One region of the Streptomyces sp. NPDC044002 genome, then DNA from elsewhere that is predicted to be linked to it. Evidence: riboswitches for the same ligand, from Rfam matches in the RefSeq annotation. Region 1 holds a riboswitch; the other holds the start of a gene.
What was found. A riboswitch is a leader RNA that binds a small molecule or an ion and turns the genes downstream of it on or off. The one in region 1 is predicted to bind cyclic di-AMP.
Positions count from the first base shown of each region.

Region 2: another riboswitch for cyclic di-AMP. It lies ahead of AC07A6_RS11500 (transglycosylase family protein); the one in region 1 lies ahead of AC07A6_RS00330 (M23 family metallopeptidase).

Region 1 is NZ_JBWKEZ010000001.1:84,111-89,813, forward strand. It holds gene AC07A6_RS00325 (M16 family metallopeptidase) at 1-1,106, shown strand, start outside; cyclic di-AMP (ydaO/yuaA leader) riboswitch at 1,324-1,481, shown strand; gene AC07A6_RS00330 (M23 family metallopeptidase) at 1,494-2,297, shown strand; gene AC07A6_RS00335 (GntR family transcriptional regulator) at 2,478-3,143, shown strand; gene AC07A6_RS00340 (HPr family phosphocarrier protein) at 3,346-3,627, opposite strand; gene AC07A6_RS00345 (bifunctional acetate--CoA ligase family protein/GNAT family N-acetyltransferase) at 3,838-5,703, shown strand, end outside.
Region 2 is NZ_JBWKEZ010000011.1:121,423-127,125, reverse strand. It holds gene AC07A6_RS11520 (Ppx/GppA phosphatase family protein) at 1-882, opposite strand, end outside; gene AC07A6_RS11515 (DUF501 domain-containing protein) at 879-1,433, opposite strand; gene AC07A6_RS11510 (FtsB family cell division protein) at 1,485-1,973, opposite strand; gene eno (phosphopyruvate hydratase) at 2,100-3,386, opposite strand; gene AC07A6_RS11500 (transglycosylase family protein) at 3,703-4,449, opposite strand; cyclic di-AMP (ydaO/yuaA leader) riboswitch at 4,452-4,626, opposite strand; gene AC07A6_RS11495 (LysM peptidoglycan-binding domain-containing protein) at 4,902-5,703, opposite strand, start outside.

The DNA of each region.
Region 1 (5,703 bases):
GCTGCGGCGCCACCCTCGACGCCCACGCCGACCACCCCGGCCTGCGGGTCTCCCTGGAGGTCCCGGCCTCCCGGCTGCCGAAGGCGCTCGCCCTGCTCGCGGAGGCCCTGAGCGCGCCCGCCTTCGCCGACGGCGAGGTCGACCGCCTGGTGCGCAACCGGCTCGACGAGATCCCGCACGAGCTGGCCAGCCCGCAGCGCCGCGCCGCCAAGGAGCTCTCCAAGGAGCTGTTCCCGGCCGCGCTGCGCATGTCCCGCCCGCGCCAGGGCACCGAGGAGACGGTCGCGCGGATCGACTCCGGGGCCGTACGCGCCTTCTACGAGGCCCACGTACGCCCCTCCACCGCCACCGCGGTGGTCGTCGGCGACCTGACCGGCATCGACCTGGACGCCCTGCTGGCGGACACCCTGGGCGCCTGGACCGGCGACACCGCCCCGGCCCGCCCCGTGCAGCCGGTGACGGCCGACGACACGGGCCGCGTGGTCATCGTGGACCGGCCCGGCGCCGTCCAGACGCAGCTGCTGATCGGCCGGATCGGCCCGGACCGGCACGACATCGTCTGGGCCCCGCAGGTGCTCGGCACCTACTGCCTCGGCGGCACCCTCACCTCCCGCCTGGACAAGGTGCTGCGCGAGGAGAAGGGCTACACCTACGGCGTGCGCGCCTTCGGGCAGGTGCTGCGTTCGACCGCCGACGGCAAGGGCGCCTCGATGCTCGCCATCAGCGGTTCGGTGGACACCCCCAACACGGGTCCGGCGCTGGAGGACCTGTGGAAGGTGCTGCGGACCCTCGCGGAGGGCGGACTGACCGACGCGGAGCGGGACGTGGCGGTGCAGAACCTGGTGGGCGTGGCCCCGCTGAAGTTCGAGACGGCCGCCTCCGTCGCCGGCACGCTGGCCGACCAGGTCGAGCAGGAGCTGCCGGACGACTACCAGGCGCGGCTGTACGCGCGGCTGGCCGAAACCGGTACGGCGGAGGCCACTTCGGCCGTGGTGAACGCCTTCCCGGTGGACCGTCTGGTCACCATCCTGGTGGGCGACGCCGCGCAGATCGAGGAGCCCGTCCTGGCCCTCGGGATCGGTGAGGTCACCGTCGTCTCCAACTGAGCGGCGCGAGACCCGGGACGGGCCGGGATCCGGCCCGTCACCAGGGGGCTCCGGTGGAACATCCACCGGAGCCCCCTTTGTCCGTTTGATGGCGTGGTTGCAGGTATGCGGTGTGGCGTACGCAACAAAAGCGCTCGTCTGTTTGGCGATTGACTGATGATCCGCCTAGCGTCGGCCGTGCTGTTCGTCAGTTTGTACCCGCCGCACCCGCGGCACCGGACAGCGATCGCCGAGTCCCCGTCAGGCGCGAGCCTGGGGAGCCGGGGACCCACATGTCCCTGGGGTGAATCGGACCCCCTCGTCAGAGGAGGCCCGTAGGAGACCTTCCTGCTCCGAACCCGTCAGCTAACCCGGTAGGCGAGAGGGAAGGAAAGGATCACCCCCTTCATGGCGTTTGGCAGTCGTGCCGCCGGTTCTGGTAAGCACCGTGGTTCCAGCCGTCTGAGCCGCAAGACCGCCGGCTTCGCCGGCGTCGCCGCCCTCGCCACCACGGGCGTGGTCGGCACCCTGGCCGCTCCGGCCTTCGCGGCGGACAACAGCAGCTCCCCGTCCATGGAGGAGACCGGTCAGAACGCGATCGTCGTCGCCGACGGTCTGCAGGACGACATCGAGGTCCAGGCCGCCACCCAGCAGAGCGCCGCCGAGGCCGTCGCCGCGCAGGCGCAGGCCGAGGCCGAGGCGAAGACGCGCGCCGCCGAGGCGAAGCGCACCGCCGAGGCCAAGGAGAAGGCCGAGCGCGAGGCCGCCGAGAAGGCCGCCCAGGAAGAGGCCCGCAAGCGCCTCAACACCTTCGTCTCCCCCATCGAGGGCTCGTACGTCAGCACCTCGTACGGCGCGGGCGGCGGCATGTGGTCCTCCGGCAGCCACACGGGCATCGACTTCCACGCCGATTCCGGCACCTCCGTCCACGCCGTGGGCGCGGGTACCGTCGTCGAGGCCGGCTGGGGCGGCGCCTACGGCAACAACGTCGTGATCCGTCACAACGACGGCACCTACACCCAGTACGGCCACCTGGACTCGCTGAGCGTCTCCGCCGGCCAGACGGTCACCCCGGGCCAGCAGATCGGCCTGTCGGGCTCCACCGGCAACTCCAGCGGTCCGCACCTGCACTTCGAGGCCCGCACCGGCGCCACGTACGGCACGGACATCAACCCGCTGGCCTACCTGCGCAGCCACGGCGTGGGCATCTGACCCGCAGGTACGCAGCACGCTTCACCGAAGAAGGCCCCGGCTCACAGAGCCGGGGCCTTCTTCGTATTTCCAGCCCTGTTTCCAGCCCTGTTTCCGGCCCCGCTCGGAATTCACCGCGTTGTGCAATAGAGTCGCAGCACGGCCACGATAAACCGAACCGAAACCAGCGGAGGTCCGGCCTTGCGTATTCCGGCGCACGCGGTGTGCACAGCGATTCGCGACGACATCGTCTCCGGTTTCTTCGGGCCGGGCGGCCGGCTGACCGAGGAGGTGCTCGCCCGCCGCTACGGGGTCTCGCGCGTCCCGGTCCGCGAGGCGCTGCGGACCCTGGAGTCCGAGGGCTTCGTCATCACCCGGCGGCACGCGGGCGCCTGCGTGGCCGAGCCGACCGCGCAGGAGGCCGCCGACCTGCTGGAGCTGCGGATGATGCTGGAGCCGCTCGCCGCCTCCCGGGCCGCCCGCCGGCGCACCGACGGCCACCTCAAGGTGTTGCGCGGACTGGTCAGGCTCGGCCGGGAGCGGGCCGGCCGGGCCCAGGGGGAGGACCTGCGCTCGCTGGGGAGCTGGTTCCACGAGACGCTGGCCCAGGCCTCGGTGAGCCCGGGGCTGATCGCCCTGCTGACCCAGACCCGGCACAAGATCGCCTGGATGTACGTGGTGGAGGCACCCGCGCAGCCCGCGGAGTGCTGGGCCGAGCACGCCGCGATCGTGGACGCCGTCGCACGCGGCGACGCGGAGCGGGCCAGGGCCCTGACCGCGCTGCACGCGCAGCGGTCGGCCGGGGCGCACCGGCCGCGGGTGAGGAATCCGCAACCTGCCGTAAACACGGCGAGCTCTCCGAATTAACAATTCCCGTATACAACGGAGGGATATCCCGGCCGGCCCGGACGGATCGGATGGCGGCGGAATTCCCGCCCGCTTTTATCCTGCTGTGGCCCGGCCGCGTCCCGTCGCGCAGAATTCGCGGATTCCCCGAACGCGAAAACGCGGAAGCCGCAGCCCCCGGGGTGGTGGGGACTGCGGCTTCCGGTCTACCGGACCCGAAGGGTCAGACGGTCTCGGGGAGCTCCTCGAGACCCTCGGCGACCAGCTTCGCGAGGCGGTCGAGCGCGGCGTCCGCGCCCTCGGCGTCGGAGGCCAGGACGATCTCCTCGCCGCCCTGGGCGCCCAGGCCCAGGACCGCCAGCATCGACGCGGCGTTGACGGGGTCGCCGCCGGCCTTCGCGATGGTCACCGGGACTCCGGAGGCGGTGGTCGCCCGGACGAAGATCGAGGCGGGACGAGCGTGCAGGCCCTCGGCCCAGCCGACGTTGACGCGGCGCTCTGCCATGGTGATGCCCTTCAGGTTCTACGGGTTGTCTAGACCAGTCTCTCACGCCGTCCGGAATGCTCGGACCGACCTTCGGCCCGTGTCCACCGCCGTTCGACCCTCCCCAGCTTGCACTGGTTCGCCCCGGTGCGCCGCATTCGCCGCGCGCTCGCCGAACGGGCCGCCCACCGCACCCGCACACCCGGCCGGACCGCCCCTTAAGGTGGCCCCATGACCACCGCGTCGGACCCCTCGTACCCGGCCCACTGGGAAGCGGACGTCGTGCTGCGCGACGGCGGCACCGCCCGGATCCGCCCCATCACCACCGAGGACGCGGGCCGCCTGGTCAGCTTCTACGAACAGGTCTCGGACGAGTCGAAGTACTACCGCTTCTTCGCGCCCTACCCCCGCCTCTCGGACCGCGACGTCCGCCGCTTCACGCACCACGACTACGTCGACCGGGTCGGCCTCGCCGCGACCATCGGCGGGGAGTTCATCGGCACGGTCCGCTTCGACCGCATCGGCCCCGACGGGCGGCCCGCCTCCGCCCCCGCCGACGAGGCCGAGGTCGCCTTCCTCGTCCAGGACGCCCACCAGGGCCGCGGGGTCGCCTCCGCCCTCCTGGAGCACATCGGCGCGGTGGCCCGGGAACGCGGGATCCGCCGGTTCGCGGCCGAGGTGCTGCCCGCCAACACCAAGATGATCAAGGTGTTCACGGACGTCGGCTACCAGCAGAAGCGCAGCTTCGAGGACGGCTCCGTCCACCTCACCCTCGACCTCGAACCCACCGCCGAGTCCCTCGCCGTCCAGCGCGCCCGCGAACAGCGCGCCGAGGCCCGCTCCGTGCAGCGCCTCCTCGCCCCCGGCTCCGTCGCCGTGATCGGCGCCAGCCGCTCCGGCTCCGGCGTGGGCGCCACCGCCCTGCGCAACCTGCGCGACGGAGGCTTCCGCGGCCACCTCTACGCCGTCAACGAGTCCCGCGCCCCCGGCATGGAGGGCGACCTCCTCGAAGGCGTACGGGCCTACCGCGCCCTCGCCGACATCGGCGCCCCCGTCGACCTCGCCGTGATCGCCGTCCCCGCCGGCCGGGTCCCCGACGCCGTGGCCGCCTGCGGCGAGCACGGGGTGCAGGGGCTCGTGGTGCTGTCCGCCGGATACGGCGAGAGCGGCCCGGCCGGACTCGCCCGCCAGCGCGAACTGGTGCGGCAGGTCCGCTCGTACGGGATGCGGCTCATCGGACCCAACGCCTTCGGGGTGATCAACACCGCCCCCGAGGTGGAGCTGAACGCCTGCCTCGCCCCGGCCCCCGCCTCCGCGCGCGGCCCGATCGGCCTGTTCACCCAGTCCGGGGCCATCGGCATCGCCCTGCTGTCCGCCCTGCTGCGGCGCGGCGAGGGACTGTCGTCCTTCGTCTCGGCCGGCAACCGGGCCGACGTCTCCGGCAACGACATCCTCCAGTACTGGTACGAGGACGAGGCCACCGACGTCGCCCTCATGTACCTGGAAACCCTCGGCAACCCGCGCAAGTTCACCCGCCTCGCCCGCCGCACCGCCGCCGTCAAGCCCGTCGTCGTCGCCCTCGGCGGGCGCCACACCCCCGCCGGACACGTCGTCCCCGGCACCCGGCTCCCCGAGGCCACCGTCTCCGAGCTGCTCCGCCAGGCCGGCGTCATCCGCGTCGACACCGTCACCGAGCTGGTCGACGTCGGCCTGCTGCTGGCCGGGCAGCCGCTGCCGGCCGGGCCCCGGGTGGCGATCCTCGGAAACTCCGAGTCCCTCGGCGTCCTCACCTACGACGCCTGCCTGACCGAAGGGCTGCGCCCGCTGCCCCCGCTCGACCTGACGACCGCCGCCGGCCCCGCCGACTTCCGCACCGCCCTGCGCACGGCGCTCGCCTCCGAGGACTGCGACGCCGTCGTCGTCACCGCCATCCCCTCCGTGAGCGACCGCCGGCTCGCCGACGACCTCGCGCAGGCGCTGCGGGAGGCCGTCGCCGAGGTCCCGGGCAAGCCCGTCGCCGTGGTCCACGTGGAACTCGGCGACCTCGTCGAAGCCCTGGCCGCCGCGGCCGGCGACACGCCCCCCGCCTCGCCCCCG
Region 2 (5,703 bases), on a different contig from region 1:
GGCGCCGATGCGCTCCATGATCGCGAGCAGGACCAGGGCGCCCGCGCCGATCACGTCGACCCGCCCCGGGTGCATCACGGGGATGGCGGCGCGTTCGGCGTGGGTGGCGGTCAGCATGCGCTCGCTGATCTCGCGCACCTGCTCGTAGGAGATCCGGGAGTGGTGGATCGCCGACGATTCGTACTCGGCCAGGCCGAGCGCGATCGCGGCGACGGTGGTCACCGAGCCCGCGAGGCCCACCAGGGTGCGGGCCTCTGCCAGCGGGACCGTCTCGGCGGCCAGGTCCAGGGCCGCCTCGATGTCGGCCCGCATGGCGGCGATCTGCGCCCCGGTCGGCGGGTCGGTGACCTCGCCGTCCACCACCAGGTGGCGCTCGGTCATCCGGACGCAGCCCACGTCCACCGAGCGGGCCGCCCGTACGTGGTCCTCGCCGACGACGAACTCGGTCGAGCCGCCGCCGATGTCCACCACCAGGAACGGCCGCTCCAGGTGTTCGTGCGCGACGAGCTCCCTGGTGGCGCCGGTGAAGGAGAACTCCGCCTCCTGCTCGCCGGAGATCACCTCGGGCTCGACGCCGAGGATGTCCAGCACGCCCCGGACGAACTCGTCCCGGTTCTCCGCGTCGCGCGAGGCCGAGGTGGCCACGAAACGCACCCGCTCGGCGCCGAACTCCTTGATCACCTCGGCGTACTCGCGGCAGGCCGCGAAGGTGCGCTCCAGCGCCTCCGGGGCCAGCCGGCCGGTCCTGTCCACGCCCTGGCCGAGCCGGACGATCGTCATCCGCCGGTCGAGCTCGACCAGCTCGCCGGTGGCCGGGTCGCAGTCGGCGACCAGGAGGCGGATGGAGTTCGTACCGCAGTCGATGCCCGCGACCCGGGTCACGCGTCCCCCTCCCCGGTCTCCTCTGCCTTCTTCTCCCCGCACGGCGTGACGCAGGCGCCCTTGGCCCACCACTCCGGCAGCATGGCCAGCGCCTCGTCGCCGAACGGGTTCACCCCGGGGCCGGCGGCCAGCGAGTGGCCCACCAGCACGTGCAGGCACTTGACCCGGTCCGGCATGCCGCCGGCGCTCGGGAAGCCCTGGAGCACCTCGATGGCGTCGCGGCGCTGGATGTAGTCCTCGTGCGCCTTCTGGTACGCGGCGGCGAGCTCCGGGTCCTCGGCGAGCCGGGCCTGCATCTCCTTCATGACGCCGTTGGCCTCCAGCGTGCCGATCGCGGAGGCCGCGCGCGGGCACGTCAGGTAGTACAGCGTGGGGAAGGGGGTGCCGTCGGGCAGCCGGGGTGCGGTCTCGACGACGTCCGGCTGGCCGCAGGGGCAGCGGTGCGCGATGGCGCGCAGCCCGCGCGGCGGGCGGCCGAGCTGCTGCTCGAACGCCTCGATGTCCGCGTCGGTCGGCTCGGTCCGGTCGGTCTGGGGCGGGGGCGTCTGCATGCCTGGAGGAAGTCTCTTCGTTCGGTCGTGCGTGATGGGTGGGTCAGTGCGTCATTCGCCGGGGCGGTCGGCCTTGTCGACGCCGTCCCAGACGTTGGAGTACCAGGGGCGGTCGGAACCGTCCTGGCCGCCGCGGCGGTGCTCCGGGGCCGCGGCGCCGGGGTCGGTCATGATGTAGCCGATCTCCCCCGGGCGCAGGAAGTGCAGGTGCTTGCGCGCCTGCTGCTCCGCGTAGGCGGGGTCCTGCCAGCGGGCCTTCTCGTCGCGGAGCTGTTCGAGGCGCTTGCGCGCGGTGTCGGCGGCCCGCTGCTGGTCCGTGATCTCCGAGCGCTGGGAGACGTACTGGCGCATCGGATACGCGAGGGCGACGACCAGCGTACAGAGGACGAGGACCAGCAGTGCCGCGCGGCCGGTGAGCCGGCTGCGGCGGATGTGGCGGCGGGACTGCGAGCGGTAGACGTGGGCCGCGGTCCGCTCGCCGAGCTGCTTGAGCCGGGTCGCCGTCGAGAAGGTGGAGAACCGATCCCGGTTCCCGGCCATGGCCCCGCCTCCCCTGTGCGCGCACTACGCAATACGTCCCCGCACACGGTACGGGACCGAGTGCGGGGACGTACGGAGGCTGGGGCACCAGGGGTGTCCCCCGGGGGCCTTCGCCCTGAGGCGGTGTCAGCCCTTGAAGCGCGGGAAGGCGCTGCGGCCGGCGTACACGGCGGCGTCGTCGAGGATCTCCTCGATGCGCAGCAGCTGGTTGTACTTGGCGACGCGGTCCGAGCGGGCCGGGGCGCCGGTCTTGATCTGACCGCAGTTCACGGCGACGGCGAGGTCGGCGATGGTGACGTCCTCGGTCTCACCGGAGCGGTGCGACATCATGCACTTGAAGCCGTTGCGCTGGGCCATCTCGACGGCGTCGAGGGTCTCGGTCAGCGAACCGATCTGGTTCACCTTCACGAGCAGGGCGTTCGCGGAGCCCTCCTCGATGCCGCGGGCCAGGCGCTCGGGGTTGGTGACGAAGAGGTCGTCGCCGACGATCTGGACCTTGGAGCCCAGGCGGTCGGTGATGGTCTTCCAGCCGGCCCAGTCGTCCTCGAAGAGCGGGTCCTCGATGGAGACGAGCGGGTACGCCTCGACGAGCTCGGCGTAGTAGTCCGTCATCTCGGCGGCCGAGCGGGACTGGCCCTCGAACTCGTACTTGCCGTCCTTGTAGAACTCGGACGCGGCGACGTCGAGCGCGAGCGCGATGTCCTTGCCCGGGGTGTAGCCGGCCTGCTTGATGGCCTCGAGGATGAGGTCGAGCGCGGCACGGTTGGACTCCAGGTTCGGGGCGAAGCCGCCCTCGTCACCGAGACCGGTGGAGAGGCCCTTGGTGTGCAGGACCTTCTTGAGGGTGTGGTAGACCTCGGCACCCCAGCGCAGCGCCTCGGAGAAGGACTCCGCGCCGATCGGGGCGATCATGAACTCCTGGATGTCGACGTTGGAGTCGGCGTGCGACCCACCGTTGAGGATGTTCATCATCGGAACGGGCAGCAGGTGCGCGTTCGGGCCGCCGAGGTAGCGGAACAGCGGCAGGTCCGAGGCCTCGGACGCGGCGTGCGCGACGGCGAGGGAGACGCCGAGGATGGCGTTGGCGCCGAGCGAGCCCTTGTTGTCGGTGGCGTCGAGGTCGAACATGGCCTGGTCGATCAGGCGCTGCTCGGTGGCGTCGTAGCCGACGAGCTCCGGCCCGATCTGCTCGATGACGGCGAGGACGGCCTTCTCCACGCCCTTGCCCATGTAACGGTTGGGGTCACCGTCACGGAGCTCGATGGCCTCGAAGGCACCGGTGGAGGCGCCGGACGGAACGGCAGCACGGCCGGTGCTGCCGTCGTCGAGGCCCACCTCGACCTCGACCGTGGGGTTGCCTCGGGAGTCCAGGATTTCCCGGGCTACGACGACGTCGATGGACGGCACGAGCATCTCCTTCTGGGATGTGACGCTGGGTGTGCGGTGGCGTGTGGGCCGTGGGACGGCCCTGCCGACTAGAGCCTAACCGGCTCCGGGGTGTGGGCTGCCCGACCGCCCGGCTCCTGGGACGAAAAAGGGTCCGAATACCCGTCTTCCGGGACATAGGACCCTTGATTTCGTGCGCATGCGGGGGTGCCGGGCAGCGGAGGCCGGTGCTCCGGTTCCGGAATGCGGTGACCTGCGGACGACACGCCGCCGCCCGGCGCGTGGGGGGATACGCGCCGGGCGGTGGGGATGCTGCGGGGTGCCGCGAGTGTTACGCGGACGTTCAGGCGAGCTTCAGCTTCTGGCCCGGGAAGATCAGGTCGGCGTCGGAGACGGTGTCCTTGTTGAGCTCGAAGAGCTTCTCCCAGCCGCCCTTGACCTTGTTGGCGTCGGCGATGGTGCCGAGGGTGTCGCCTTCCTTGACCGTGTAGGTGCCACCGGTGGCCGGGGTGCCGGTCGACGGCTTCGACGGCTTCGACGGCGTCCAGTTGCCGGCACCGGAGCCGGAGCCCTTGGTCTCGGTCTCGGTCTTCGGCGTGGACGGCTTGGCCGGGGCGGGCTTCGCCGGGGCCGGCTTGGCCGGAGCGGGCTTGGCCGGGGCCGGCTTCGTCTCGGGCTTCGGCTTGGCCGGGGTGGTCGAACCGCCGCCGTTGTACGAGGAGTTGGACAGGCCGACGCCGCAGTGCGGCCAGGCGCCCTTGCCCTGGCCCTTGAGGACCTTCTCGGCGATGGCTATCTGCTGGCCCTTGGTGGCCTGGTTGGCCTGCGAGGCGTACGCCTTGCCGCCGTACGCGGCCCACGTGGAGGCGGAGAACTGCAGACCGCCGTAGTAGCCGTTGCCGGTGTTGATGGACCAGTTGCCGCCGGACTCGCAGGCGGCGACCTTGTCCCACTCGGCCGCGGTGGCGGCGCTGGCGGTACCGGCGGCCATCAGCGGGGCCGCGACGGCGACACCGGCGACACCGGCGAGCGTGACGATGCGGACGGCCTTGGAGCCGCGGCGGTGCTTGCCCTTGCCGGAAAGCAGCATGGATCTCTCCTCACCGACGCCTTCGAGGTGAGCTGTCGGGTTCGGGCGGATGAGTTGCCCGGTCACGCGGATTGCGGCGCGTGTCTTCACCCCTAGCCGGTACGCGGACCGTCTCTCAACGGCCTTTCCCGGCGCCTACCTTGGTTCCCCCGCTCCTGCCTTCGGCGCTTGCGCGACGACTGTTCCCTCCGTCCGCCGGCAGGATTCGGCGATGCGGTCGAAGGAGCCCGCGGTGGCGAGCGATTCAGAAGGTAGACAGGTCTCTCCCCGATGTTCAACGTGCGATTTTGGGGAGAAACCGGCCTACTTGCCACTCTCGGAAGCACGTTTGTGCAGGTGAGAGGGGGGTTTGCAACAGTTCCGGAACGAGACACGCCAGTTGTCCGGAAGAGATGCATGTCTCATTTGGCGATAACGGACATTCAACTCTTAATGGATGTCCGAACTGCCCCCTATTTCTTGGTTAGATCCAGGTTCTGCCCGGGCTTGATGAGGTCCGCGTCCCCACCGATGACCTGCTCGTTGGCCTTGTAGAGCTCGCCCCAACCGCCCTTGACGCCCTTGGCCTTCGCGATGTCCGAAAGGCTGTCACCCGGCTTCACGGTGTAGACGGGCTCCGCGGCGGGCGCTGACGCCGTGCCAGGCGCCGCCGGCACCTCGACGGCGGCCGGGCCGCGGTGCTTGCCCGAGCCGTCGGCCGCCCCGGCGGACGGGGTGCCCGTCGGGTCGCCCGGGGTGGCCGGGGCGGTGGGCGTGGCGCCCGGGGCGGGAGTGGCGCCCGGGGTGGCCGGGGCCGTCGGGGTGGCGCCCGGAGTGGTCGGGGTGCCCGGCGCCGTGGGCGTGGGCGTGCCCGGGGTGGGGGTGCCCGGCGTGGGCGTGGCGGGGTTGGTGGGCTGGACCGTGAAGTCCGGCTCGGGCATGACGGGCAGTCCGCTGGAGGGGCCCAGCGGGTAGTCCGGGAGCCCGCTCGGGTTGGACGACGCGCCCGGCGCCGGGGTCGGGGCCCCGAAGTCCGTGGACGGCTTGCCCTTGCCCGTCTTCGGCACCGAGTCGTCGGGCCGGGTCGGGGTGGGCGCGACGGGCCCGGGGTTCAGCTTGTCGCCCGGGTCCACCTCGGGCGCGGGGCCCTGCTGGGTCAGCCCGGCCGAGGCGGAGCACAGCGGCCACGCCTGGGGGCCCTGGGAGGCCAGCACCCGCTCGGCGACCGCGATCTGCTGGGAGCGGCTGGCGAGGTCGGGGCGCTCCGCGTACGCG